DNA from 2 places in the Mycolicibacterium sarraceniae genome. Region 2 is predicted to be linked to the other one. Evidence: predicted binding sites of a transcription regulator. Region 2 holds the regulator's gene; the other holds the start of a gene.

Region 1 (14,435 bases), 150 kb from region 2:
GCCCGCCGGTTGATCGGATTGTTCTCCCAGCAGGGCCATTTCGACAAGAGCAAGGCCGAGGCCGGCGACTCCGACCTGCACGCGCTGCTGCCGGAGTCGCCCCGTCGCGCCTATGACGTGCACCCGCTGGTGGAGGCACTGTTGGACGCCGACACCCCGTTCGAAGAATTCCAGGGCAAGTGGGCACCGTCCATCGTCGTCGGCCTTGGCCGGTTGTCCGGTCGCACCGTCGGCGTCATCGCCAACAACCCGCTGCGTCTGGGTGGCTGCCTGAACTCCGAAAGCGCTGAGAAGTCAGCGCGTTTCGTGCGCCTGTGCGACGCGTTCGGCATCCCGCTGGTGGTTGTCGTCGACGTGCCGGGCTACCTGCCCGGCGTTGACCAGGAGTGGGGCGGGGTCGTGCGCCGCGGCGCCAAGCTACTGCACGCTTTCGGTGAGGCATCAGTTCCGCGAGTGACGTTGGTGACGCGAAAGATCTACGGCGGGGCCTACATTGCGATGAACTCGCGGTCGCTGGGCGCCACCAAGGTGTTCGCCTGGCCGGATGCCGAGGTCGCCGTGATGGGCGCCAAGGCCGCTGTCGGCATCCTGCACAAGAGGAAGCTGGCCGCCGCGCCGGACCACGAGCGCGAAGCCCTGCACGAGGAATTGGCCGCCGAGCATGAGCGGATCGCCGGCGGTGTGGACAGTGCCGTCGAGATCGGCGTGGTCGACGAGAAGATCGACCCGGCCCACACCCGCAGCAAGCTGACCCAGGCACTGGCCGAGGCGGCCGCCCGGCGCGGACGGCACAAGAACATCCCGCTGTAATCAAGCGCGGATGCGCGCCAATTATGTCGGCGGCCGTCCGGTATTGAGTCAGGCGCGGGCCAGCAGATCCTCGGCCACGGCCAGCGCCCGGGCCCGGTCGGCGGCGACCAGCCCGATGCGCGTGCGCCGGTCCACGATGTCATCGGCACTCAACGCGCCTTCGTGCGTGACGGCGAACTCGAATTCCGCACGGGTGACGTCGATGCCGTCGGCCACCGGGTCCGTCGGCCGGTCACAGCGCGCGGAGGCGATGACGTTGGGCGCCTCGGCCCCATATCGGGCGACCAAAGAGCTAGGCAGATGACTCGTAGTGCGCAGGGTGGCAACGGGATTGGCGGGGGCACCGACCAGCGGCAGGTTGCGGGTACGACATGGCTGGGCGGTGATCGACCGCGCGCTCAACGTGCGGTCGATGGCGTCCTCGGCCATGTGCCGGTATTCGGTGAGCTTGCCGCCGACGATGCTGAACACCCCGGCATCCGATTCGATGACGGCATGCTCGCGTGACAGATCCGACGTCCGGCCCTCGCCGGTGTCGATCAACGGCCGCAAGCCGGCATAGGAACCCTTGATGTCGGCATCGGTCAGCGCAGTTCCCAGCGCGATGTTGACAATGTCGAGCAGGAACCTGATTTCAGCCGGAGTCGGTTCGGGCACATCGGGAATCGGACCGGGCGCATCCTCATCGGTGAGTCCCAGATAAACGCGGCCGAGCTGTTCGGGCATCGCGAACACAAACCGGCTGATCTCGCCGGGGATCGGAATAGTCAGCGCGGCAGTCGGATTGCCGAACGACGCGGCATCGAACACCAGGTGTGTGCCGCGGCTGGGGCGCAGTTTGATCGCGGGATCGACCGCACCAGCCCACACGCCAGTCGCATTGATCACCGCGCGGGCGGTCACCTCAAGCGACTCGCCGGTCAGCTCGTCGCGCAGCTGCACCGAGGTGCCGGTCGCGGCCACTGCCGACACCCGGGTCAGGATCCGCGCACCGTACTGGGCGGCGGTACGGGTGACCGCGACGACCAGCCTGGCGTCGTCGATCAACTGTCCGTCATAGGCCAGCAGGCCGCCGTCGAGACCGTCACGTCGCACGCAAGGCACCATCGCGGTGGCCTGCGACACGCCCACGCGCCTGGACCGCGGCAGTGTCGACGATTTGGTGCCCGCCAAGATCCGCAGCGCATCGCCGGCCACGAAACCCGTTCGTATCAAGGCTCGTTGAGTGCGCCCCATCGACGGCAGCAGCGGAACCAGCTGCGGCATGGGGCTCACCAGATGCGGGGCGTTGCGGGTCATCAGGATGCCGCGTTCGACCGCGCTGCGCCGCGCGATACCGACGTTACCGGTCGCCAGATAGCGCAGGCCGCCGTGAACCAGCTTGGAGCTCCACCGGCTGGTGCCGAAGGCCAGGTCGTGCTTCTCGACCAGCAGGACCGATAGGCCACGGCTGGCGGCATCGAGCGCGATACCGGCGCCGGTGACGCCGCCGCCGATGACGACGAGGTCGACGCGGCCGTTGTCTCCGAGTTCGGTCAGCTCGGCGGCTCGCCGGGCGGCACTGAGGGCGGTGAGGTCACTCATGGTGCGAGGTATCCATTCAGGGCACGGGACAGCTCGACGCCCAGGGCGTCGGCGTCGAGGATGGGTTCGACGATCTGGGCGGACTGGATCGTGGACTGTCCGATGAGCAGCACCATCGCCGACATCTGGCGGACGTCGCCGGCGCGGACGCTGCCGTCGGCCTGGGCGGCGCGCAGTGCGTCGACGAGTAGGTCGATCAGGATCTGCTGGCTGGTGCCGAGGCGTCCGGCGATGTAGACCATCGCCAGGTCGGGGGCGGACCGCAGCACCGAGGTGATGAGTGTGTCGTCGCGCAGCCGGCGGGCCACCTCGACGATCCGCTCGACCAGGCCGGTGCGGCCGGCGCTGACTGCCGGGACCGCACGCCAAGTGCCGGTGATCCGGTCGGTGAGCAACGACGCCACGATCGTGTTGGTGTCTGGCCAGCGGCGATACACCGTCGGACGGCTCACGCCGGCCCGGCGGGCGATCTCGGCGAGCGTGACCCGCTCGACCCCGAAGTCGCGGACACAGCTGGCCGCGGCGGCGATGATCCGGTCGCCGATGCCCACTGATTCGTCGTTACTGATTGACAGCATCTGTAATACTGTAATGCATGAGCAACGATGCCCGCACCCTCGTTCCCCCGATGGCCTGGAACGCCTGGGGTGATCCCGAAGCCGCCAAGCCTCTCTCCGACGGGATTCGGGCACTGCTCGAGCAGGCCCTCGGCGTGACCGTCAGCGCGATCCCCGCCCCATCGATCGACGAGGTGCAGGTGCGCCCGTCGGCATTGGCCGACGTGCACCGCGATGCACTCTCGGAATTCGTGGGTGCCGACTACATCCGGACCGACGATCACGGCCGGCTGCTGTATGCCGGCGGTAAGTCCACCTTGGATCTGTTGCGCCGCAAGCAAATCCACCAGGATGCACCGGATGCGGTATTGCTCCCCTGCAACGAGGACGAGATCGCGACCGTACTGCGCTACTGCTCGCAGCACGGCATCGCGGTGGTGCCCTTCGGTGGCGGCACCAGCGTGGTCGGCGGCCTGGACCCGATCCGCGGTGAGTTCGCCGCCGTCATCGCACTGGACCTGCGTCGGCTCGACGCGCTGCACTCGCTGGACGAGACATCGATGCAGGCCGAACTTGGCGCGGGCGTCACCGGCCCAGACGCCGAGCGACTACTGGGTGAGCATGGCTTCTCGCTCGGACATTTCCCTCAGAGCTTCCGGTTCGCCACCATCGGCGGCTACGCGGCCACCCGCTCATCGGGCCAGGATTCCGCTGGCTATGGCCGGTTCAACGACATGATCCGCGGACTGACGGTGGTCACCCCAGTCGGCGTCCTGGACCTCGGCCGGGCGCCGGAGACCGCGGCCGGCCCCGACCTGCGCGAACTGTTCTCCGGATCCGAGGGGGTCCTCGGCGTCATCACCCGGGTTCGCCTGCGAGTGCATCCGGTCCCGGAAACCACGCGCTACGAGGCGTGGTCGTTCCCCGACTTCGCCACCGGCGCCGCCGCATTACGCGCCGTCACCCAGATCGGCACCGGGCCGACCGTGGTGCGGTTGTCCGACGAAGCCGAGACCGGCGTGAACTTGGCGACGACCGGGAGCATCGGCGAACAGAGCATCACCGGCGGGTGCCTGGCGCTGACGTTGTTCGAGGGAAGTGCCGCGCACACCGAGAGCCGGCACGCCGAGACCCGCGCGGTGCTGCAAGCCCAGGGCGGCACCTCATTGGGTGACGCACCGGCGAGGGCATGGGAGCACGGCCGTTTCGACGCACCGTATCTGCGCGATTCCCTGCTGGCGGCCGGCGCGTTGTGCGAGACGTTGGAGACGGCGACGACGTGGGCCAACCTCGGCACGCTGAAGGCCGCGGTCATTGAGGCGCTGACGAATTCGCTCGCCGAAAGCGGCACGCCGGCGTTGGTGATGTGCCACATTTCGCATGTGTATCCCACTGGGGCGTCGCTGTACTTCACCGTCGTGGCTGGGCAGCGCGGTGACGTCGCCGCGCAGTGGCTGGCCGCTAAAGTTGCTGCCTCCGATGCTATTTCGCGAACCGGTGGCACCATCACCCATCACCACGCGGTCGGGGCCGATCATCGGCCGTGGATGGGCACCGAGATCGGTGAGCTCGGAGTGAAGATTCTGCAGGCCGTCAAAGAGGCTGTCGATCCGGCCGGAATTCTGAACCCCGGCAAGCTGATTCCATGATTTCCCATGTCACCGTACTGACGAACCCGAAATCGGGTCACGGCAATGCGCCGCATGCCGGCGAGAAAGCGGTGGCCCGCTTCCAGGAGCTCGGGATCGACGTGACCGGCATCGTCGGCCGCGACGCCGCCCACGCGCGCGAACTGGTCGACGAGGCACTGACCCGGGATACCGACGCGCTGGTCGTGGTGGGCGGTGACGGGGTGATCCGTCTGGCGCTGCAGGCATTGGCGCGCAACGATATTCCACTGGGGATCGTGCCGGCCGGCACGGGTAACGACCATGCCCGGGAATACGGGCTACCGACGGCTGATCCGGTCGCGGCCGTGGACATCATCGCCGCCGGGCACACCGAGACGGTCGACCTCGGTCTCATCAAGGGCGCCGACGGGACCAGCACCTGGTTCGGCACGGTGGCCGCTACCGGATTCGACTCCTTGGTGAGTGATCGCGTCAATCGGATGAGCTGGCCGCACGGGCGCATGCGCTACAACGTCGCGCTGGTCGCGGAGATATCGCAGTTGCGGCCCTTGCCATTTCGACTGGTGCTCGACGGCGAGCGGGAGATCGTCACCGACCTCACGCTGGTGGCGTTCGGCAACACCCGCAGCTACGGCGGCGGCATGTTGATCACGCCAGGGGCCAACCACAGCGACGGACTGCTCGACGTCACGATGGTGGGTGCGTCATCGCGGGCGAAGCTGATCCGGCTGTTCCCTACGGTGTTCAAGGGCACGCATGTGAATCTCTCGCAGGTCAGGACCGCCCGGGCTCGGACTATCACGGTCGACTCCCCCGGCATCAATGCCTACGCCGACGGCGACTATGCGTGCCCGCTTCCCGCCGAGATCTCCGCGGTTCCCGGCGCACTGAAAATCATTGTTCCGCAACCGGCCTAGCGTTCCAGCGCCTTGGCGCAGCCGTCGAGGATGGCCTTGCAATCCCACGGCAGCAGCCGTGAGGTGAGAGCCTGTGCCGGCTTGCCACCCCCCTTGGCCGGATGGGTGTAGGTACTGACCCAATCGACGTGGGTGCCCTCGCCATCCGGGGTGAACGTCAGTGTGCCGCCCTCGTGTTCGAAGGCGGGAACTGATTTGACGATCAGATAGGTGTAGCTGTGCGGCGGATCGTAGGCGGTGATCTCCTCACGGAACCACAGGCCGATCGCGAACCCCGTCCTGATGGCGCCCAGGCCGCTGGGGGCGGGTGAGTCGTCGGCCCAATGGGCGGTGACGATCAACGGGGCGGCCTTCAGATTCACCGGGTCGGCCAGCCAGGCGAACACCTTCTCGGGCGGTGCGTAGATCGTCTTCTCGACGTGGAGGTGGACCAAGACTTCAGGCTAGGCGGCTACTCATTCGCAAGCGACACCATGGTTGTCGCGATCCAGCCCAGAGCGGTATCCCGGCTTCCCACTGTGCAAAGGCGCCGCACCCGCCGCCCTCGCTGCGGCGCAGTTCGAGTAGTAGACATCGGCAGAGCGGGCCGGCTGTTCCGTACGCGGTGGAGCCTCGGAAGGCACGGTGAGCAAGGGCAATTCGAGCGGAGAGGGTTGGGCGACAGCCGAGACGGTCACCGTTGTCGTGGACGTCGCGGCCGTCGCGGTAACAGTCCTCGTGACAGTCGAGGTGTCGACGAACTGGATCGCTTGTCTTCACCGCCGCAATTGGACAGCAATACAAGCAGCAGCACCAGGCCAGCAATAGAGCCGACTATCAGCGTGTTGCGATTGACCGGCGGCTTCGGCGCTGGGGGGCCCAAGGTGTACCCATCCCAGTACGCTCTCCCCGGCGCACCGGCAGGATCGGGGATACCACCCTGGCGGCGGCGTGGCACGGCTGTCTTCCAAAGTCCGCCCCCGTCGCGACCGTCGGTACCAGAATCTCGTCGATGCTAGGCGCGCGACGATTCCTGTCGTACCCGGGTGGCATACTCGAATATGTGTTCGATGCTGGTTTGCGGTCTTCGAGTGATGCGGCGGTGGTCGCCGCTATCGGCTGCGCAGCGCGTGCCGAGAATCAGGACGCCGCCCGGCGGATAGCCGCGATCGGGGAGTGGGCAGCCCGCCGCTGCGCTGATGACGAGCACGCGCACTGGGCATGTGATGACTGGGATGCCGCCGCCGCGGAAGTATCGGCGATCCTGGGGGTCACCCATGGTCGGGCCTCGACAGAGATGCTGATGGCGGTGTCGCTGCGCCACCGGCTGCCGCGGGTGGCCGAATTGTTCACGGCGGGATCGCTCAGTTATCGGGTGTGTGCGGCCATCGTGAACCGCACCGACCTCATCGAAGACCGCGAGACGCTGGCCTTGGTCGATACCGCCATCGCCGATGATGCGCTGACGTGGGGACCAACATCGGAGCTGAAACTGCAGCGCGCCATCGATTTCTGGGTGGACCGCTACGACCCGGGCGCGCTGCGCCAGGTCCAGTCCCGAGTCCGCGATCGTGACATCGTCGTCGACCTGCGCAACGCCAAGGACGGGGTTGTCGAGATTCGGGGATCAGTCCAGCAGACCGACGGCGTCGTGATCGAAGCCCGGTTGATCCAGCTGGCGCACGCCGTGTGTGAAGACGATCCCCGCACCATCGGGCAACGGCGCTCCGATGCGATGGGGGCGATCGCCGCCGGGTGGGATCACCTGGCCTGCCTATGCGGTAACCCGGACTGCCCCGCCGCCGAACCCGACGGACGTGCAGCCAGTGTCATCGTGCACGTGGTGGCCGAGGCCGACATCCTGGACACCCAGCCCGATCCGGCGATCCACGGTGAGAAGCCCGAACCCGAGCCCGAATCGCCCCGCCCGCGAGCCGGTGGCGTCGTGACCGGTAATCGCGGGATCGTACCCGCGCCACTGTTGGCTGAACTCATCAGAGCCGGCGCGAAGGTGCGCGAGCTGCGCCGGCCCAGTGACGTACCGGAACCGCAGTATCGCCCCTCAACGGCATTGGATGAGTTCGTTCGGATGCGCGATATGACCTGCCGCTACCCCAACTGCGACCTGCCCGCCGAGTACTGCGATGTCGACCACACAATCCCCTGGCCGTGGGGCCCCACCCACCCCTCGAACCTGGCCTGCAAATGCCGAAAACACCACCTGCTCAAGACCTTCTGGGCTGGCTGGGACGATCAACAACACCCCGACGGCACCATCACCTGGACCTCACCCACCGGCCACACCTACACCACCCAACCCGGAAGCCGCCTGCTCCTCCCACGCTGGAACGTCACCACCGCCACACTGCCCCCACCAGTCGGCCAACCCCCACCCACCACCGGCATCATGATGCCCACCCGACGAAAAACCCGCGCCGCCCAACGCGCCTACCGCATCACGGCCGAACGCAAACTCAACGACGCCCGCGTCGCCCAACGTAACAAACCACCACCATTTTGAATGAAATCTATTGTGGGCGAGGCCCTGCCATCATCACGTTCTCTCCTGCGGCGGCAGCTGCGCCGAGCAACTGGGCGCACACCGGCACCCGCGACGCGATCGGCCAGGCCAACGAGGCCGGTTTCGACCACTGTGCGCTCGGCCTACCGGAGCGCTATCCACTCGGCGTAGCCCAGCGGGTCGCCGACGAACTCATCACGAAATCGACCTAGCCGACTCCCCGGCTCAGCCAGCTGACCTCGCCGCCGTCGCCACCATCACGGTAAGGTTCCAGCGCCTCGTCCCAGGCCGTGCCCAGGACCGTGTCCAGCTCAGCCGCCAGGCTGTCGGCACCTGCGGCCATCATGTCGCGCAACCGCATCTCGCCGACCATGGTGTCGCCGTTGGCGCTCATCGCCCCGGCCCACAGACCCAGCTGCGGGGTATGGCAGAACCGCTCGCCGTCCACGCCCGCGCTGGGATCCTCGGTGACCTCGAACCGCAGGACCGACCACGAGCGCAGCGCATTGGTCAGCCGGGCACCGGTGCCGACGGGACCCGTCCAATTGGTCACCGCCCGCAGCTGGCCAGGCATGGCAGGCTGTGGGGTCCACTTCAGGTTCGCCCTGGCATTCAGGGTCGACGAAAGTGCCCACTCAACATGTGGGCACACCGCTGCGGGGGAGGCATGGATGTACACCACGCCAGTCGTCGCATCGGCGAACTGGTTCGACGCACGCATAACCTTCTCCTTCGGTTTCACGAGGGACGTCTTCCCCAACGACCTGGTGTTTCCGAGGATGCAGTTGTGTCGTACGTGCTTATTGTGCCTTGTGGGGCCCGTGTTGCGCTAGTTCGCTCCGTACACTCTCAGAACTTCATCAGAGATCGCCGGCCACAAGGGCTTGGCCCACTCGCCGAAATCCCGGTCCGTGAGCACTACCAGCGACAATGCCCGTTCCGGGTCCACCCACAGGAACGTGCCGGTCTGACCGAAGTGACCGAAGGTCCGCGCAGAGTTAGCAAACCCCGTCCAGTGGGGTGACTTCCCGTCCCGGATCTCGAAGCCCAACCCCCAGTCATTGGGCCGCTGAACTCCAAAGCCGGGCAACACCCCGCTCAGGCCCTCGAACTGCACGGTGGTCGCGCATTCATGCAGCTGGGCCGACACTGTCCGCGGCACCAGCAGGTCCTGCACGAAGACCGCCAGGTCGGCCACCGTCGACACCGCGCCGTAGCCCGCCGCTGCCGCACCCTCGTCCAACCGGGACGCAGCCATGCCCAGCGGCTCGAACACCGCTTCGGTCAGGTACTGGCCAAATTCGATGCCCGTGCCCACCTCGATCGTCTCGGCCAGCACCTGGAAGCCGTAGTTCGAGTAGACCCGCCGCGTGCCGGGTTCGGCCATCACCTCGGCGGAGTGCACGGACAGCCCGGAGGCGTGCGCCAGAAGATGCCGGACGGTGCTGCCCGGCGGACCGGCCGGGGTGTCCAGCTCGACCGCACCCTCTTCGATCGCTACCTGCGCAGCGCGCGCCGCGAGGGGTTTGGTCACCGACGCCAGCCGGAACTGCGCAGCGGTGTCGCCGCACTCGGCGATCACTCCAGCGGGGCCCACCACCGCAGCGGCGGCCGCCGGCACAGGCCAGTCGGCGATATGGTCGAGTGGGGTGGACACCCAGAGAACGCTACCGGCCAGACGGTCCGAGACCGCGGCGCGCCTGCGCCAACCACTCGTAGGCATCGGTCGCCTCGTACCCGGATTCCCGCAGCGCCGATTGCAACACCGTCACCGCTTCGCGATAGCGGCCCCGGCGCACCAGCACCGCTCCGCGCAGCAGATTGTCGACCGCGCCGACGGACTCGAGCTCGCCCAGATAGCGCTCAGCCTCATCGAGATCGCTTCCGGCCAAGGCGATCTGGATCGCACCCCGCAGCAGCCGGGGCAGGTCAGCCCGGTCGACCGCCGCGATCGCCGCCCGCACCTCCGCGCGGGCGGCCGCCAGATCGCCCAGCGCACAGCGCACCAACGCCGCACCGGGCTGCGGCACGACACCCAACTCCTGGGCCCTGGCATACGCCGCGAACGCACCGTCGAGATCACCGCGCCGACGCCGCACCTCACCAAGTTGGTAGTACACCTCACCGGCGACCGCCGTCGACGTGCCCGCCAACGACATCTCACGTAAAACCGCCGAGCGTTCGGCCGCCAGATCGGCGTCGCCGCTCAACACCGACATCACCGTCTCCAGATAGGTCAGCTGCACCAGTGCTGGGCTCTCGGGCGCCCCGGCCAGCAGGTCGCGTGCGCGGCGGATCCAGCTCTGGCCGACAGCCCACTCACCCCGCGACAACCACGCCGCACCGAGTTCGAGGGCCTTGCCCGCCGCCGCGTTGGGATCGGTTCGCGTCAGCCGGACGTAGACGAGTTCGCCGACCCGAGTGGCCTCGCGGCCATGGCCGAGCGCGCCCGCAGCACTCGCCATCGCGTCGAGATCGTCGAGGGCCAACGGGCCCACCGAACCTACCCGGGAGAATGCCGAGTAGCTGGTTTCGAAGTCACCGACCCGATCGGCGACACGGGCCATGACCAGCAGGTCGGTCTGCGTTTCGACTCTCGCGATAGGCAAGCCATTACCGTATCTTCCGAACGGGACGGGCGCGGCGCATTCCGCATCCGTCGCGCTAATGTTTGGCCCATGAGCCAGACAGTGCGTGGTGTGATTTCCCGATCCAAGAAGCAGCCCGTCGAATTGGTCGATATTGTCATCCCCGACCCCGGTCCCGGCGAGGTGGTGGTCAAGGTCATCGCGTGCGGGGTCTGCCATACCGATCTGACCTATCGTGAGGGCGGTATCAACGACGAGTACCCCTTCCTGCTCGGCCACGAGGCCGCCGGCACCGTCGAATCGATCGGCGCAGGCGTCACCAACGTCGAGGCCGGTGACTTCGTGATCCTGAACTGGCGCGCGGTGTGCGGTCAGTGCCGCGCCTGCAAACGCGGCCGCCCGTGGTACTGCTTCGACACCCACAACGCGACCCAGAAGATGACGTTGACCGACGGCACCGAGCTGACGCCGGCCCTCGGTATCGGCGCGTTCGCCGACAAGACCCTGGTCCACGAGGGACAGTGCACCAAGGTCGATCCCGAGGCCGATCCCGCCGTCGCGGGCCTGCTCGGGTGTGGGGTGATGGCCGGCCTGGGTGCGGCGGTCAACACCGGCGCGATCGGCCGAGATGACACCGTCGCGGTGATCGGATGCGGCGGTGTCGGTGACGCCGCGATCGCCGGGGCCGCCTTGGTCGGCGCGCGCAAGATCATCGCCGTCGACACCGATAACAAGAAGCTCGAGTGGGCCCGCGAGTTCGGCGCCACCCACACGATCAACGCCAAGGAACTCGACGCCGTCGAAACAATCCAGGATCTGACCGACGGGTTCGGGGCCGACGTGGTAATCGACGCCGTCGGCCGCCCGGAAACCTGGAAGCAGGCGTTCTACGCCCGCGATCTGGCCGGAACCGTTGTGCTAGTGGGTGTTCCGACCCCCGATATGAAACTCGAAATGCCGCTGGTCGACTTCTTCTCCCGCGGCGGATCGCTGAAGTCCGCCTGGTACGGCGACTGTCTACCCGAACGCGACTTCCCCACCCTGATCAGCCTGTACCGCCAGGGCCGGCTCCCGCTGGAGAAATTCGTCTCCGAACGCATCGGACTGGACACCATCGAAGACGCCTTCCACAAAATGCACGCCGGTGAGGTTCTGCGCTCGGTAGTCGTGCTCTGATGGCCGGTATCGAGCGGGTCGTCACCCGCGGCACCTTCGAACTCGACGGTGGCAGTTGGGAAGTCGACAACAACATCTGGATCGTCGGTGACGGCTCCGAGGTGATCGTCATCGATGCCGCCCATAACGCCAAGGCCATCGAAGACGCGGTCGGCAACCGTCATGTCGTCGCGGTGGTGTGCACGCACGGCCACAATGACCACATCACCGTCGCGCCGCAGCTGTCCGCCGATCTCGACGCCCCGGTTCTGCTGAACCCGGCCGATGACATGTTGTGGCGAATGACGCACGGCGACACACCGTTCCGCACCATCGAAGACGGCCAGGCCCTGAAGGCCGACGGTATCGAGCTGCATGCCATCGCCACCCCTGGGCACTCCCCTGGCTCCATCTGCCTCTATGCCCCGGCGCTCGGCGCGGTGTTCTCGGGCGACACGCTGTTCCAGGGTGGCCCCGGTGCGACCGGCCGCTCGTTCTCCGACTTCCCGACGATCCTCGGGTCGATCAAGGACAAGCTGGGCAAGCTGCCCGCCGACACCGTCGTCTACACCGGACACGGCGATACCACCCGTATCGGCGACGAACTGGTGCACTATGACGACTGGGTGAAGAAGGGCTCGTAAGGCCGTTAAGGACAAGTCACCGCACTGCGCGGATCGATGAGGATCTTCGCGCGCACCTCGGGATCGCCCAGCGCCCCGAATGCCGTTGCCACACCGGCGAGCCCAACCCTGCCGGTCACATTCGCCATGAGAAGCCCACGGCAATGACCCGCTTTTACCAGTTCAGCTGGCGCTAGCTGCCTTTCATGTGGCAGGAGGTCGACGAAGAAATCCAGCCGGTGCTCTGTGCGGCGGTCGACCCGAAGACGCGGGGCACCGAGTTCTACGGCCCCCGCGGCTTCCAGGAACTGGCCGGCGGCGGTGTCACCGAGGACTGCCGATGGCTGTGGCAATTGTCCGAACAGCTCACCGGCGTGAGTTATCCGACAAATTAGCGGACAACGACTAGCGTCAATCTCCTACAGCCAAACGGGAGGTTGTCATGGTTCCAGAAGAAGTCGCCAGGCCCGCGGGCGGTTCGGTGCGACGTTTCGCCCTGCGCTACTGGCTGGCCATCACCCTGGTGGTGCTGGCGGCGATATTCATCGCCCAGAACCGCACGCGCCAGCGGGTACAGATCCTGTGGATCTACGTCGAGTATCCGATGTGGCTGTTGCTGACCGCGATGCTGGTGGTGGGGATCGTGGTCGGGCTGTTGCTGCACCGCCGTCGCAAGAGCTGATATGCGCGAGTCCAGCAATGTGGTGCGTCCCGTACCGATGGACAGCCACACCTATACCGAGTCCTCCCGGCTGCAAGCGGCTGGATTGCGGCCTGCCACCAACCTTTTCGAGGAATCCGCGCGCAGCATCGCGATCCCGAGGGCACCGCAGCCCATCGCCATCGCCGACTATGGAGCGTCGACGGGCTACAACTCGCTGGTGCCAATCAGCGCGGCGATCGCCGTCATCCGCAAGCGGACTCGCTCCGATCACGCCATCCTGGTGGCGCATACCGATGTGCCCGGCAACGACTTCACCGCACTGTTCTCCACGCTGTCCGACGATCAGGACAGCTACCTCAAAAAAGACTCCACCACCTACGCCTCGGTGATCGGCCGCTCGTTCTATACCCAGATCCTGCCGTCGGACAGCATCGCGCTGGGGTGGAGTTCCTGGGCCATCCACTGGCTGCGCAGGGTGCCGATGCCGATCCCCGACCACGTGGAGATCTCGCACAGCACCGACGATGAGGCCCGTCGCGCCTACGCCCGCCAGGCCGCCGGGGACTGGCGCGACTTCGTCGCCTTCCGTGGCCGCGAGCTGGCACCCGGAGGCCGGCTGGTGGTGCTGACCGTCGGCCTGGCACCCGACGGCACTTCGGGATTCACGGCCGCGTTCGACGCGATCATGTCGACACTCGCGCACTTCGTCGATGACGGTGTGATCACCTCCGACGAGGTGCGCCGTATGTCGATCCCATCGATTGGCCGCGACGAGAAGGACTTTCGGGCGCCGTTTGCGCCGTCGGGGCGATTCGAGGGCCTCGAGATCGAGCACATCGAGATGGTGAACGGCGAAGACCGGTTCTTCTCACAATTCCAGAGCGACAACAACGAACGGGCCTTTGGCGCGAATTGGGCTGAATTCCTTCGTACTTCGATGTTTCCGATCCTGGCTGCCGCGCTGAACGTCGACGCCGACGCCGGTTCGGGGCGAGACCGACGCACCAAGCTACGTCGAGAATTCGTCGAACAGCTGGAGACGGCGGTCGCGGCACGGCTGGCCGCGGCGCCCGCGCCGATGTCCATTCCGTTGGCCATCGCGGTCCTGTCCAAGCGGCGCCGCTCAGCCTGACGGCGTCTGCACGTAGATTTGCGGCAGAACGGGAATCGGCGGAATTGTCGGGGTCGGGACCGGGCTCGAAGTCCAGCATCGGGCGCCTCGGACCAGGCCAACCGCTGGCCTCGTTGGGTCCGTCATGTCGTCCAATCCAGGCTCCCGCGACAGGCGGGTAGCCCCAGCGCCGCACTTTGGATTCTCCAAAGATGTCCGGGCCGTTACTCAGCGAATCGTGCCGCGCCCCGGGATCAGGGGCAGTTCCAGCGGTGTGACCCAGCCCGCGGGCAGT
Region 2 (14,435 bases):
CGGCCTCGAACTGTGGATCTGGGTGGCCGCGATCATGGGCCCGGCGATGGCGTTGGGTGTCCTGGGTTCGCGGATCTGGTCCGGCAGACCCGTGGCCGCGGTGCTGCTGGCGCTGGTGTCCGGCTCACTGTGGGGGTTGTTCGCGGTCCTGACCAAGGGCGTCGTCGGACGTCTGGACCATGGCATCGTGGCGATGCTGGTCAGCCCGGAGCTGTACGCGTGGGCGTTGGTGGCCGTGGCCGCGACCATGTGGCAGCAATCGTCGTTCCGAGCCGGGTCGATGGCGGCGTCGTTGCCGACGATGACGGTTGCCGAACCGATCGTCGGCTCGGTCCTGGGCATCTTCGTCCTCGGCGAGACACTGCGGCCCGGTGACTCCGGTTGGTTCCTGCTGATCGTCGCGGTGGCCGTGATGGTGGTCGCGACGGCCGCGCTGGCCCGCGGTGAGGTCGCGGCCAAGAACGCACCTGCCGCCGAGAGTGTGTCCGGCTGACGGCCACTACCGTGTGTGGCGTGCTGTCCGCCATCGCCCTGAGCCCGTCGGCGCCCGTCCTGGTGCCCGAGTTGGCCGGCGCGGCGGCAGCCGAGGTAGCCGACTTCCGTGTCGCGGCACTGACTGCCGCCGCCGAGCTGCCTGCTCGCTGGATCGCGATCGGTGTGGGGGCCGACGACCAGGTCATCAGCCCCGACGCCAGGGGAACGTTCGCCGGCTACGGCGTGGATATCCCCGTCGCGCTGTCGCCGGAGGAGTCGTCGGAGATCAGTGCGCTGCCGCTGTGCGCATTGTTCGCCGGCTGGCTGCGCGAGCAGGCCAACCCGTCGGCCCGGGTGCAGGTCCGGGTCTACCGCACCGACCATGACGCCGACACGGCGGTGGCACTGGGTCGGGCGCTGCGCGCCGAGATCGACGACGCCGCCGATCCGGTCGGGGTGCTCGTCGTGGCCGACGGCGCCAACACGCTCACGCCGCCCGCACCGGGCGGTCACGACCCGGAATCGGTGACGGTACAGGCCGTGCTCGATGACGCACTGGCCTCTGGCGATGGTGCGACGTTGACCCGGCTGCCCAGCGGCATCGTCGGCCGCGTCGGCTACCAGGTGCTGGCCGGACTCACCGAACCCGGGCCGCGGGCAGCCAAGGAGCTGATGCGAGGCGCGCCGTACGGGGTGGGGTACTTCGTGGGCGTCTGGACTCCATGAGCGCCCGACCGATTGCGGTCATCGGGCCGACCGGTGCCGGCAAGTCGGCGCTGGCCCTCGATATCGCCGAGCGTCTCGGCGGCGAGATCGTCAACGCCGACGCCATGCAGCTGTACCGCGGCATGGATATCGGCACCGCCAAACTCACCGTCGCCGAGCGCCGCGGTATCCCGCATCACCAGCTCGACGTCCTCGACATCGCCCAGACCGCCACCGTCGCGCGTTACCAAGTGGCCGCCGCCGCCGACATCGAGGCCATCGCCGCCCGCGGCGTGCCGCCGGTCATCGTCGGCGGCTCGATGCTCTACATCCAATCCCTGCTCGACGAATGGGCCTTCCCGGCCACCGACGCGCAAGTCCGCGCCCGGTGGGAACAGCAGCTCGCGGAGATCGGAGTGGCCGCTCTGCACACCGAACTGGCCCGCCGCGACCCGGCCGCCGCGGCGGCGATCCTGGCCACCGACGGCCGCCGGATCGTGCGGGCACTGGAGGTGGTCGAGCTGACGGGCCAACCGTTCGCCGCGTCGGCACCCCGGATCGGCGAGCCCCGCTGGGACACTCTGATCATCGGATTGGATTGGCCCACAGAGATTCTCGATGAACGCCTGGCCCAACGCACCGACGCGATGTTCGACACCGGTCTGGTCGACGAGGTGCGGGGGCTGCTGGATCACGGGCTGCGTGAGGGCGTCACCGCCGCCCGGGCGCTGGGCTACGCGCAGGTGCTCGACGCCCTGGATGCCGGTGGCGCCGACGCGCAGCTGGGCCAGGCCCGCGAGCTGACCTTCATCGGCACCCGGCGCTATGTGCGACGGCAGCGATCGTGGTTTCACCGCGACCATCGCATCCATTGGCTCGACGGGGCGGGTGCCGGCCTCGCCGACGAGGTGATCACGCGGTGGCGGCACGTATCCTGATCAGGTGATCTTCACCAAGGGGCATGGCACCGAGAACGATTTCGTGCTGCTGCCCGACCTGGACGCGCAGCTGGACCTGGCACCCGCCGCGGTCGCCGCGCTGTGCGACCGCCGCCAGGGGCTGGGCGCCGACGGTGTCCTGCGAGTCACCACGGCCGGCGCGGTCGTCGCTGCCGGTGTGCTGGAGCGGCTGCCCGAAGGCGTCGCCGCCGACGACTGGTACATGGACTACCGCAACGCCGACGGCTCGATCGCCCAGATGTGCGGTAACGGCGTCCGGGTGTTCGCCCACTACCTGCGGGCCAGCGGTCTGGAGCAGCACGACAAGTTCGTTGTCGGGTCGCTGGCCGGGCCGCGGCCGGTGATCGTGCACCACGCCGACGCACTGGACGCCGAGGTCACCGTGGACATGGGCAAGGTCAACATGCTCGGATCCGGCACCGCCACCGTCGGTGGCCGGCACTTCACCGGCGTCGGTGTCGACGTCGGCAACCCGCATCTGGCCTGCCTGGATCCCGGGTTGTCCGAAGCCGCGCTGGCCGCCCTCGACGTCGCCGGGCCCGTCCAGTTCGACCACGAACAGTTCCCCGACGGGGTCAACGTCGAGGTGCTGACGATCGTGCGCGATGGGGGCGTCAGCATGCGCGTGCACGAACGCGGCGTCGGCGAGACCCGCTCCTGCGGCACCGGGACGGTGGCCGCCGCCGTCGCGGCCTTGGATCACCTCAACCTCGCGACCGGCACGCTGCGAGTGCGCATCCCGGGTGGCGAAGTCACCGTCGGGATCAGCGATACCAGCAGCACCTTGCGCGGGCCGTCGTGCCTGGTGGCGCACGGTGAGGTAGCCGACTCGTGGTGGGCGGCCCAGGTGTGCGGCACGTAATTGGAGTGCATGACGCTGCCACTCGTGACACCATCGACCCACCGTTTATGACACGTAAGGCCTATGACGAAATCTGACTTCCCCGACCCGAGCCTCGGCGACCTCGCGCTCGAAGACCGCGCCGCCCTCAAACGCGTCGCCGGGCTATCGACCGAACTCACCGATATCTCCGAGGTCGAGTACCGCCAGTTGCGCCTCGAGCGGGTCGTCCTGGTGGGGGTGTGGACCGACGGCAGCGCCGCCGACTCCGAAGCCAGCCTTGCCGAGCTGGCCGCACTGGCCGAGACCGCCGGCTCCGAAGTCCTCGAAGGACTGATCCAGCGCCGCGACAAGCCGGACCCCTCCACCTACATCGGCTCGGGCAAGGCCCAAGAGTTGCGCCAGGTCGTGATCGCAACCGGCGCCGACACCGTGATCTGCGACGGTGAGCTCAGCCCCGCTCAACTCAACGCGCTGGAAAAAGTGGTGAAGGTCAAGGTCATCGACCGGACCGCCCTGATTCTGGACATTTTCGCCCAGCACGCCACCAGCCGGGAAGGCAAAGCGCAGGTGGCGTACGCGCAGATGGAGTACATGCTGCCCCGGCTGCGCGGCTGGGGTGAGTCCATGTCCCGCCAGGGCGGTGGCGCCGGCGGCAGTGGCGGCGGCGTGGGCACCCGCGGTCCCGGTGAGACCAAGATCGAGACCGACCGGCGCCGCATCCGCGAGCGAATGTCCAAGTTGCGCCGCGAGATCAAAGATATGAAGCAGATCCGCGACACCCAGCGCAGCCGCCGGTTGCACAGCGATATGGCGTCCGTCGCGATCGTCGGTTACACCAATGCCGGCAAGTCCAGCTTGCTCAACGCGCTGACCGGCGCCGGGGTGCTGGTGCAGAACGCGTTGTTCGCCACACTCGAACCCACCACTCGCCGTGGCGAATTCGATGACGGCCGGCCTTTCGTGCTCACCGACACCGTCGGGTTCGTCCGGCACCTGCCGACCCAGTTGGTCGAGGCGTTCCGCTCCACCCTGGAAGAGGTCCTCGACGCCGACCTGCTGGTGCACGTCGTCGACGGATCCGACAGCAATCCGCTCGCCCAGATCGAGGCCGTTCGTCAGGTCATCCGCGAGGTTCAGAACGACCACCACGCGCCACCGGCACCGGAACTGTTGGTGGTCAACAAGATCGACGCTGCGACAGACCTCATGCTGGCCCAGCTGCGCCGCGCGCTACCAGGCGCTGTCTTCGTCTCGGCGCACACCGGCGATGGCCTGTCGCGCCTGCGCGCTCGGCTCGGCGAACTCGTCGAACCGCGAGAGATCACCGTCGACGTGACGATCCCGTACGACCGGGGCGATCTGGTGGCCCGCCTGCACAGCGACGGGCACGTCGACGCCGTCGAGCACACCGACGCGGGCACACGCCTCACAGCACGGGTGCCCGCGGCGCTGGCAGCGAGCCTGCGCGACTACAGCAGCTAGGCGGCGTGCCGGAAAGTGCTTGCGGCTGCAGGCCTTTCGTTCTTGGGTGTGCCGGGTTCCCCGACCTGGGTGACGGGCTGCTGGCCAGGTCGACGATCAGCTTCACCGGATTGATCGGCGTGAAGATGGTGAACGGCGACATCAGATCCACGAGCGGCTTGATCAGCGCGGTGGCGCCGGACGCAGCACCGATGTCCAGCAGCGGCCACATGATCGGCAACGTTCCGATGCGGCGGTGCCGCTGCCTGTGACTTTGGTGACCAACCATCCGGTTGGTTATCCTCGTTCGCAAACCCACAGTGCCCTCCGGAAGGAAGTCAATGGCTCTCGAGAAGAACGCCACCGTTAAGTACGAGCGGACCCTGTTCGAGCCCGAACACGACCTGTTCCGCGAGTCCTACCGGGCGTTTCTCGATCGGCATGTCGCGCCGTTCCACGAGCAGTGGGAAAAAGACAAGATCGTCGAGCGCGAGGTCTGGCTCGAGGCCGGTAAGCAGGGCTTTCTCGGGATGGCCGTGCCGGAAAAGTATGGCGGCGGGGGCAACGCCGATTTCCGCTACAACGTGATCCTGACCGAGGAGACCGCGGCCGGCCGGTACAGCGGCCTCGGGTTCGGCCTGCACAACGACATCGTCGCGCCGTATCTGCTGGAGCTGACCACCGACGAGCAGAAGCAGCGCTGGCTGCCCAAGTTCTGCAGCGGTGAGCACATCACTGCCATCGCGATGACCGAACCCGGCACCGGTAGTGACCTGCAGGGCATCAAGACCCGGGCGGTCAAAGAAGGTGACCACTACATCCTGAACGGATCCAAGACGTTCATCACCAACGGCATCCACGCCGACTTGGTGATCGTGGTGGCCCAAACCGACCCCGAAAAGGGTGCGCAAGGCTTCTCGCTGCTGGTCGTTGAGCGCGGTATGGAGGGCTTCGAGCGCGGCCGGCACCTCGACAAGATCGGCCTGGACGCGCAGGACACCGCGGAACTGTCCTTCACCGACGTCAAGGTCCCGGCCGAGAATCTCTTGGGTCAGGAGGGCTTCGGCTTCATCTACCTGATGCAGAACCTGCCGCAGGAGCGCCTCAACATTGCGGTGATGGCAGCCGCGGCGATGGAAAACGTGCTCGAGCAGACGCTGCGATACACCAAGGAACGCAAGGCGTTTGGCAAGCCGATCGGCAGCCAGCAGAACAGCCGCTTCCTGTTGGCCGAACTGTCCACCGAGGCGACCGCCGTGCGCATCATGGTCGACGAGTTCATTCGCCTTCACCTTGACGGAAAACTCTCGGCCGAGCAGGCATCGATGGCGAAGTGGTACTCCACGGAGAAGCAGGTGTACCTGATCGACCGGTGCCTGCAATTACACGGCGGCTACGGCTATATGCGCGAGTATCCGGTGGCCCGCTCCTACCTCGACGCCCGGGTCCAAACGATTTACGGCGGCACGACCGAAATCATGAAGGAGATCATTGGTCGCAGCCTGGGCGTCTAACCCAGGCATGGGGTCTGAGCTGGCATTTCTAGGACCGCTCAGCCGCCATTCGGTACCCGGTTACCCGAATAGCTCGGCTTTGTGCTCGACTTTTCCGGAGTTTTACCCCTTCCCCGAGTGCGGCATATCTAAGGAAATGCCGCGTGTCGCGAAGTGCTGACGCAAAGTTGACACGGAGGATAAGGGGAATCATCTTGACCGAAACTGCGGGGAGAGCGCATGACCTGGCTTGGAAGTCGCCTCAGTAGAGGCGTCGGGCGAATGGCGCTCGTCGTCGTCGCGACGGCTACAGCGGGTCTGCTGTCGGCGCCCGGGGCGATCGCGACCCCCGACAGTGATGCGAGTGGTGCCATCGACCAGGCCTGGCAGGCTGCTGGCGGCACCAGTTCTCCGGTCGGTGCCAAGGACGGCGACGTCTACGCGGTCGGCGATGGGTTCGCCCAGAACTTCAGTGGCGGCAAGATCTTCTTCACCCCGGCCACCGGTGCCCACCTGTTGTTCGGGCCCATCCTGGACAAGTACCAGGCCCAAGGCGGCCCGGCCGACAGCGATCTCGGTTTCCCCACCATCGACGAGGTTGCGGGCCTGGTCGGCCCCGACAGCCGGGTGAGCACGTTCAGTGCCAGCGACAAACCGGCGATCTTCTGGACGCCCGACACCGGCGCGTGGGTGGTGCGCGGCGCGATCAACGCGGCCTGGGACAAACTCGGCGGCTCGGCCGGCACGATGGGCGTCCCCACCGGCGACGAGACCTTCGACGGCAACGTGGTGAACCAGAGGTTCACCGGCGGTGAGATCTCCTACGACAACAGCTCCAACACGTTCACCACGGTGCCGCCCGAACTGGCCGGCAACCTGGCCGGTCTCCAAGTGCCGACGGATGCGACGACGGCGATCAATGAGGCGTGGCGAGCCGTGGGCGGGCTCGCGGGCCCGCTCGGTGCCCGGCAGGGTGCGCAGAGTCCCGTCGGGACCGACGGTGCCGTGCAGGATTACGCCGGCGGCAAGATCTTCTACTCGCCGGCGACCGGTGCGCACGCTGTGACCGGCGCGATCCTGACGAAGTACGAGGCGCAGGGCGGACCGACGGGTGATCTCGGCCTGCCGACCGGAACCGAGGCGGACGGGGGTGCCCCGAACAGCCGCGTCAGCGCGTTCAGTGCCTCCGATAAGCCGGTGATTTTCTGGACGCCTGACAACGGTGCCATCGTGGTGCGGGGCGCGATCAACGCCGCATGGGCGAAGTTGGGCGGGGCAGGCGGCGAGCTCGGTGCTCCGACCGGCGAGCAGAGTGTCAACGGCGACACCGTGACCCAGAAGTTCAGCGGTGGCGAGATCTCCTGGAACAAATCCGCCAGCAAATTCACCACCAAACCGCCGGAGCTGGCCGGACAACTCGCCGGGCTGCAGGTGCCCAACGGGACCGGGCCGCAGTCCGGTCTGGCCGCACCGAAGTCCGGCACGGGTTTCACCTTCCACCTGTGGTGGTTGCTGATCATCATTCCGGTGCTGCTGCTGGTCGCGGTGATCGCGCTGGGTGTGCTCTGGCTGCGGCGGCGCCGTGGTAGCGATATCGAGATCGACGACGACTTCCACGATCCCGATTACGACGACGATGACGGTTACTGGCCGGATGAGCATGAGGGTCCCGCGGGTGCTCCTTCGACTGAACGCTTTTCGACCTACCCCGACGACGGCGGCGTCGTGCAGGTCGCCCAGGCGCCCGGGTTCTCTTGGGCGCAACCGGGTGGCGAGGACAAGTCGCAGCCCGGGCTCGGGGATGTGTTCGACGGCGACGAGGACTCCATCGACACCACGCCGACACGCATTCCCGCTGGGCCGGTCGATGCCGACGAGGTGGACGCAGCCGAGGCGCCCGACGGTCATACGTACGTCGAGATCGACGAGGTTGCCGATTCGGGGCGGCACGCGGTGGTGAATCTTGGTGAGTCGCAGTCGATGTGGCGACTCGATGTGGGCGAATTCGGTAGGCCGGGTCGGCGTCGCCGCGCCGCGAAGCCGGACGACGAGCCAGCGCCGGAGGAGTACGCCGAGGCCGAGATCGTCGAGCAGTACTTCCCTGCGGATCTCGAGGATGAGGGCAAACCGGTCACCGAGCCGGCGGAGGTTCTGCAGTCCGATGTGGCGGCCGGCACCGCCTCATCGCGCCCGGCGATCCACCTTCCGCTCTCTGATCCGTACCAGGCACCTGAGGGTTACGTGATCAAGGCCAACACCCACTCGGGGCTCTACTACGCCCCGGATTCGGCCCTCTACGACCACACCGTGCCCGAAGTCTGGTTCGCCAGTGAGGAACTCGCTCAGGCGAACGGGTTCGTCAAGGCGGAGTAGCCCCTAGATCTTGCGGATGACGGTGACGACCTTGCCGAGGATGGCGGCGTCGTTACCGGGGATCGGGTCGAATGCAGGGTTGTGCGGCATCAGCCATACCTGACCATTGGTGCGCTTGAACGTTTTCACAGTGGCTTCGCCGTCGATCATCGCCGCGACGATATCGCCGTTGTCAGCCACGTTCTGCTGACGGATGACCACCCAGTCACCGTCGCAGATCGCGGCATCGACCATCGATTCGCCGACGACCTTGAGCAGGAACAGCGAGCCCTCACCGACCAGTTCCTTGGGTAGCGGGAAGACGTCCTCGACGGCCTCCTCAGCCAGGATCGGGCCGCCGGCGGCGATGCGGCCGAGCACCGGCACGAACGTCGGTTCGGGAAGGGCGTCCGAGCCGGCGACATCGGTGGTCACGGCGGTCACCTCGTCGGCGCTGCGCACATCCACGGCGCGCGGGCGGTTGGCGTCGCGGCGCAGATAGCCCTTTCGCTCGAGGGTGCGCAGCTGGTGCGCCACCGAGGACGTCGAGGTGAGGCCGACGGCGTCGCCGATCTCGCGGATGCTCGGTGGATAGCCGCGGGTGGTGACCGAGGCGCGGATCACCTCGAGGATCGTTCGCTGCCGCTCGGTCAGTCCGGAGTCGGCACCTGATGTCTCACTGCGGTCGCTCATGGGCCCGAATGTAGTCGCGGGGCAGCAGATAATCAAACACTTGTTCGACCGCGGCGTGTCGCCGCCGTCAATCGTGCAGGTGATCGGCACCGCCAAAACGTGTCGGTGGGCGGATTTATTCTCCAGACACGCTCGCTCACATGTTCGTATTTCGAACGCATGGTCGAGTACAGTTCGAACACAAGGGCGAACAGTGGGCGTCTTGGAGGAAGGAAACAGACGTGACAGTCATCGACGATCGGCAGGTTTTCCCATCCGCACCGGTGCGGCCGATGCGCCCCCGTGCGGCGGTCAGGGCTAACACCCCCGTTCGGACCCGTCCCGCCGGGCCCCGCGGCCAACGGCCGTACCCGGCTCGCCCGGCCATCGCCCCGATGCGTTACTCCGGCACCGGCGTCACCTTCTCGCGGGCGCCGCACGTGCGGCGGCCGGTGAGCACCGCCGTCACGATCGCGCTGGCCGGGGTGGCCGCTCTGATCACCCTGTGGCTGGGTCTGGTGGGTCATCTCAGTGGCACGTCGGCGGCCACCGACCAGGTGCCCGATCAGCTTGCGGTGGTCCAGGTCCAGGCGGGGGAGACGCTGCAGCAGCTCGCCGGCCGGGTGGCCCCCGATGCGCCCGCCGGGCAGGTGATGGCGCGCATCCGCGACTTGAACAAGCTCGATTCAGCCACGTTGGATGCCGGACAGACGCTCATCGCCCCGATGGGGTGATCGCGCGACGCATCACGGTCGGCCACAACGTGTGCCGGACAAGCGGCCTTGCTGGTGGCGGTCTCGCTCGCCCGAGTTTTCGGGGCGTGGCCGTCGGCAGGGCAGCACAGGTAGTCTCTGGGTGGTCCGAAGCATCGAGCTGCGGCGGAGGCGAAGGAGCGGCCATGCATTGCCCGTTCTGTCGCCATCCTGATTCCAGAGTGGTCGATTCCCGTGAAGCAGACGAGGGTCAGGCCATTCGGCGGCGCCGATCCTGTCCGGAGTGCGGCCGGCGGTTCACCACCGTCGAGACCGCCGTGCTGGCGGTCGTCAAACGCAGCGGCGTCACCGAACCGTTCAGCCGCGAGAAGGTCATCAGCGGCGTGCGCCGGGCCTGCCAGGGTCGAGACGTCGACGACGATGCGCTGAACATGCTGGCCCAGCAGGTCGAAGACGCTGTGCGGGCGGCCGGTTCTCCCGAGATCCCGAGCCACGAGGTCGGCCTGGCCATTCTTGGGCCGCTGCGCGAACTCGACGAGGTGGCGTACCTGCGCTTCGCCTCGGTGTACCGCTCCTTCAGCTCCGCTGAGGATTTCGAACGCGAGATCGAGGCGCTGCGCGCCCATCGCGCGGTCGGCACCTCCGGCTGACTGGTCGTCAGCCCAGCTGGCGGGCACCGTCACTGACCACGCGGCCCGCCACTAGAACCCACCCTTCAGCATTCCAGGTCGTGTAGATCTGCGATCCCTGGCCCTGCGTGATCATCAGATCCCGGCTCAGATAGTCGGTCAGGCGAGCTGCCGCTGAACCGGTCGCCTCGTCCTCCGGAACGCCGAGATTGGTGGCGAACATCCGCGAACGAATATGCCCGCGATCGCGATCGAGCCAAGACCACACGTAGTGCTCGACGTCGTCGGGGTAGTCGCCGGGATCGGTGGCCAGCAACTCCTCCACCGAATCCAGCTCGTGGATGGCGAACTCCGGTGACCATTCCGCCCGGGCCCGCACCGTGGTGAGTGCGTCGTCATAGCTGATCTGCACGATGCCGGCAGGCACTTGGAGGGTACGGATCGGCGTGCCTCGTTCCCGCAGCCACCAGGCCGCACCCACGGTCGGGTGCCCGGCGAACGGCAGCTCGGTGGCCGGGGTGAAGATGCGTGCGTGCGCGGTGGTCGCCCCGTTGGACGGCACATCGATGAATATGGTTTCGCTGTAACCCAATTCAGCGGCGATGCGTTGGCGCTCAGTTGCGGGAACGGTCGCCGCGTCGATGACGCCAAGGGGATTACCAAAATTGCCATCGGAATCGGTGAACACCCGCAACACGGCTACGTCGATGGTCATGCTCCGACACTACGACGCTCTGAGATTTTGCGACGCCGCCCGGGTGAGGTGCTCAGGTGGCGCTGCGCTCGTCGGCGCCCATGGCGTCGAGCACCGCCACCCGGGTGTCGAGCGTGCCGGTGACCGAACGCTCGGACAGTCCGGTGCGCAACAGTTCACGCAGCACGTCCTGGTCGTACTCGGCCGGTGCGGTCGAATCGATGAATCGCTCGACGACCTCGACGAAGCGGTCGGGGTCGTCGTGGAAGGGGAAGTGCCCGGACCGGCCGAAGATCTCCAACCGGGAGCCGGGCATCGCGGCATGGGCCATCCGTGCGTGACTGACCGGGATCATCGCGTCCTGATCACCCCAAATTAGTTGCACAGGAACAGATTCAGTCAAATAACAGCGGTCGAGCATGGTCACCACCTGCCCGCGCCAGTCCACCACTGAGCGCAACGTGCGGGTGAATGCCGACGACGCGGTGGGCTCGGGCAGATCGGTCAGGATGCGCAGCGCATCAGGCAGATCGCGGCCCAGCCCGGTCGAACCGAACACGGTGCCCAGTGCCCGTCCGGCGACCTGCATGGCAGGCAGCACCAGGGGCAGTCGCAGCAGTGCCAGTGCCTCGCCGCCCATCGGCAGTGAGGCGGCCCGCAGCGCGATGTTGACGTCCTTGGTCACACCACCGGCACCGACGAGGATCAGCCGTTCCACCAATTGCGGATACTGGTAGACGAATTGCATCGCCACGCCACCGCCGAGGGAGTGTCCCACGACGGTGACCTTGTCGACCTCGAGGACACTGAGCAGATCGCGCATGCCGTTGGCATAGGCCGCCACCGAATAATCGGCCCGCGGTTTGTCGGACTGGCCGTGTCCGAGCAGATCCGGGGCGATGACGGTGAACCGCTGAGCCAGCTTGCTGTGCACCGAATGCCACGTCGTCGAGTTGTCGCCGATTCCGTGAATCAGGAGCAACGCGGGGCCCGACCCGGCCACCCTGAACGCCCGGCGGTAGCCGTGAATGGTCCGGAAATGCAGCGTGGGCGTCATTTCCCGCACGGGCTGCAGATTCGGCTTTCGCTGCGTCATGGGCAACCCCGTCGTTGTGCGGTGGAGTTCCTTAGGTATCCCCGTTATCGGTGAAACCGTCTTTGAACTCGTCGGCGTGCTGGGCCAGGAATCGCTCGAACTCCGCACCCAATTCGTCACCGCTGGGCAGATCCTCGTCGCGAGCCAGAAGCGACCGGTTGTCTTGAGCGGCAACGAAAGCATCGTACTGTCGCTCCAGTGCGCTCACCACTTGAGAGACCTCCGGCGAGGCCTCTACCTGCTCGTTGATCTTGGTTCGGATACCCTCACTGGCATCGGTCAGGGCCCGCAGCGGCACCTGCAGCGAAGTCAGTTTGGCCACTTGTTCCAGCAGCGCCTCCGCGGCCGCCGGGAAATCGGTCTGGGCCAGATAATGCGGCACGTGGACGGTGAACCCGACCACTTCGTGGCCGTGCTGGGCCATCCGGTATTCCAGCAGGTTGGACACGCTGCCGGGAACCTGCACCTCGCCCACCCACGGGGTGAACTCGGTGATCAGCTCGCGGTTATTGGAGTGCGCTGTCAACGTGACCGGGCGGGTGTGCGGCACCGCCATCGGGATCGTGCCCAGGCCGATCGTCTGCCGCACGTCGAGCCGCTCGGCCAACAGCCGTACAGCGGTGACGAACCGCTCCCACTTCAGGTCCGGCTCCAGACCGGCGAGCAACAGAAACGGCGTGCCGAGGCTGTCGCGCAGGGCGTATAGGTTGAGCTGCGGATCGTCATAGTCGGTGAAGTGGTCGGTCTTGAACGTCATCAGCGGGCGACGGGACCGGTAGTCCAGGAGGTCGTCGATCGCGAATGAGGCGACGAGCTCGGTGTCGAGCTTGCTTTTCAGGTGTTCAGCGGCCAGATGAATGGCATGGCCGGCATCGGAGAACCCTTCCAGAGCATGGATCAACACCGGTCCGCGCCCGTCGGGCGCGGACAGTTGAGGGGCCGGAAACTCCAGTTCATACATTCCGGTCTGCTCGGGTTGGTACTGCTGTCCTTGCTCGTCAGTCATCGTCTCCGCCTCCTCGCGGTGCTCGGGCACGGTGCCGTGTCCTTGTACCATGACAACCAGTGTCTCTTAGATTCGGGCCCGCGCTATCGATAGCGCCTGTGTTGCACAACGCAGGCGTGCTGCCCGTCGTTCCCCGCAGGCTGTGATCGGGACCAGCCCACAGCCTCCGCATCAGGCAAGATCGTGCTGATGCGGACGGTTTCGGTGGCACTCAACCTGGCGGTGGCCGCCGCGCTGCTGGCGGGCTGCCAGCTGTCGAACCAGTCGCCGGTCAAAGCCGCCGAGGCCGCTGTCGCACGCTCGGTCACCAAGAATGCGCGGCCGGTCTCGCCTCAACCGGCGGTGGGCGCATTGTTCCTCGGCGGCACCGATGCCCACACCTGTACCGCCTCGGTGGTCCACTCCACGACCCAGGATCTGATCCTGACCGCGGCGCACTGCCTCACACCGGGCGTGCCGGCCACGTTCGTGCCGGGGTTCAACGACGAGGCGGCCCCCGACGCTGTGTGGACCGTCGACGCCGTCTACCTCGACCCCCGGTGGGTCGCCTCCCAGGACCCCAAGACCGACTACGCGTTCGCGCGTGTCAGCCGCTCCGCGGGTGGGAATGTCGAATCTGTGGCCGGGCAGGCGCTGACCCTTGGGGTGGCGCCTGGCGGCTCCGCCCCGGTGACGGTCATCGGGTACCCGTTCGGCGTCGGGGGACCGCCGATCGGCTGCGAGACCAGCGCCGCCATGGCCTCGGGCGGATATCCCTGGCTGCGCTGCGGCGGTCTGGTCGACGGCACAAGCGGCGGTCCGTGGATCACCGGCTCGACGGTGATCGGTGTGATCGGCGGCCGCGACGGCGGCGGTTGCCAGGACAACATCTCCTACTCGGCGCCGTTCGGCGCGGCGACAGCCGCCCTGCTGACCCGTGCCGAGGCGGGCGGTGCCGGTGACGACGCGCCCACGGCGCTGGATGGCACGTGCTGAGTTATTTGCGGAACTGGTTGAGCGCCCGCAGCTTGTTCATCACGTCCAGCGCCGCGACCTTGTAGGCCTCCGAGAACGTCGGGTAGTTGAAGACGGCGTCGACGAGGTATTCGATCGTCCCGCCGCAGCCCATCACAGCCTGGCCGATGTGCACCAGCTCGGTGGCGGCGGTGCCGAAGATATGGACACCGAGCACCGTGAGATCCTCGGTGGACACCAGCAGTTTCAACATGCCGTACGAGTCGCCGGCGATCTGGCCGCGGGCCAGTTCGCGGTAGCGGGACACCCCGACCTCGTAGGGAACGGAATCCTTGGTCAGCTCCTGCTCGGTGGCACCGACGTAGGACACCTCGGGGATCGAG

Evidence for each region. The regulator LexA, encoded in region 2, represses DNA repair genes until DNA is damaged. The targets are predictions, from matches to a motif close to CGAACANNTGTTCG.
Region 1: a site for LexA is predicted at 6,535-6,548, ahead of G6N13_RS17165 (HNH endonuclease signature motif containing protein). Genes of this name have one in related genera too.

The regions. Positions count from the first base shown of each region.
Region 1 covers NZ_AP022595.1:3,420,817-3,435,251, reverse strand. Annotated here, with positions in the region: gene G6N13_RS17200 (acyl-CoA carboxylase subunit beta) at 1-810, shown strand, start outside; gene G6N13_RS17195 (glycerol-3-phosphate dehydrogenase/oxidase) at 859-2,394, opposite strand; gene G6N13_RS17190 (TetR/AcrR family transcriptional regulator) at 2,391-2,972, opposite strand; gene G6N13_RS17185 (FAD-binding oxidoreductase) at 3,023-4,600, shown strand; gene G6N13_RS17180 (diacylglycerol kinase) at 4,597-5,499, shown strand; gene G6N13_RS17175 (SRPBCC family protein) at 5,496-5,933, opposite strand; gene G6N13_RS25295 (excalibur calcium-binding domain-containing protein) at 5,955-6,122, opposite strand; gene G6N13_RS17165 (HNH endonuclease signature motif containing protein) at 6,581-7,999, shown strand; gene G6N13_RS24360 (hypothetical protein) at 7,996-8,211, shown strand; gene G6N13_RS17155 (DUF3145 domain-containing protein) at 8,208-8,720, opposite strand; gene G6N13_RS17150 (serine hydrolase domain-containing protein) at 8,829-9,656, opposite strand; gene G6N13_RS17145 (tetratricopeptide repeat protein) at 9,667-10,608, opposite strand; gene G6N13_RS17140 (S-(hydroxymethyl)mycothiol dehydrogenase) at 10,678-11,763, shown strand; gene G6N13_RS17135 (MBL fold metallo-hydrolase) at 11,763-12,386, shown strand; partial or broken gene G6N13_RS25290 (hypothetical protein) at 12,392-12,505, opposite strand; gene G6N13_RS17130 (hypothetical protein) at 12,572-12,760, shown strand; gene G6N13_RS17125 (DUF1049 domain-containing protein) at 12,808-13,047, shown strand; gene G6N13_RS17120 (class I SAM-dependent methyltransferase) at 13,049-14,161, shown strand; gene G6N13_RS17115 (NAD(P)H-dependent amine dehydrogenase family protein) at 14,369-14,435, opposite strand, start outside.
Region 2 covers NZ_AP022595.1:3,270,731-3,285,165, forward strand. Annotated here, with positions in the region: gene G6N13_RS16300 (DMT family transporter) at 1-493, shown strand, start outside; gene G6N13_RS16305 (class III extradiol ring-cleavage dioxygenase family protein) at 514-1,200, shown strand; gene miaA (tRNA (adenosine(37)-N6)-dimethylallyltransferase MiaA) at 1,197-2,117, shown strand; gene dapF (diaminopimelate epimerase) at 2,122-3,000, shown strand; gene hflX (GTPase HflX) at 3,064-4,464, shown strand; gene G6N13_RS24580 (hypothetical protein) at 4,409-4,675, opposite strand; gene G6N13_RS16325 (acyl-CoA dehydrogenase family protein) at 4,785-5,957, shown strand; gene G6N13_RS16330 (LGFP repeat-containing protein) at 6,219-8,309, shown strand; gene lexA (transcriptional repressor LexA) at 8,313-8,981, opposite strand; gene G6N13_RS16340 (LysM peptidoglycan-binding domain-containing protein) at 9,203-9,694, shown strand; gene nrdR (transcriptional regulator NrdR) at 9,859-10,323, shown strand; gene G6N13_RS16350 (PhzF family protein) at 10,331-11,017, opposite strand; gene G6N13_RS16355 (alpha/beta fold hydrolase) at 11,070-12,092, opposite strand; gene G6N13_RS16360 (proteasome assembly chaperone family protein) at 12,124-13,098, opposite strand; gene G6N13_RS16365 (trypsin-like serine peptidase) at 13,288-14,073, shown strand; gene sthA (Si-specific NAD(P)(+) transhydrogenase) at 14,075-14,435, opposite strand, start outside.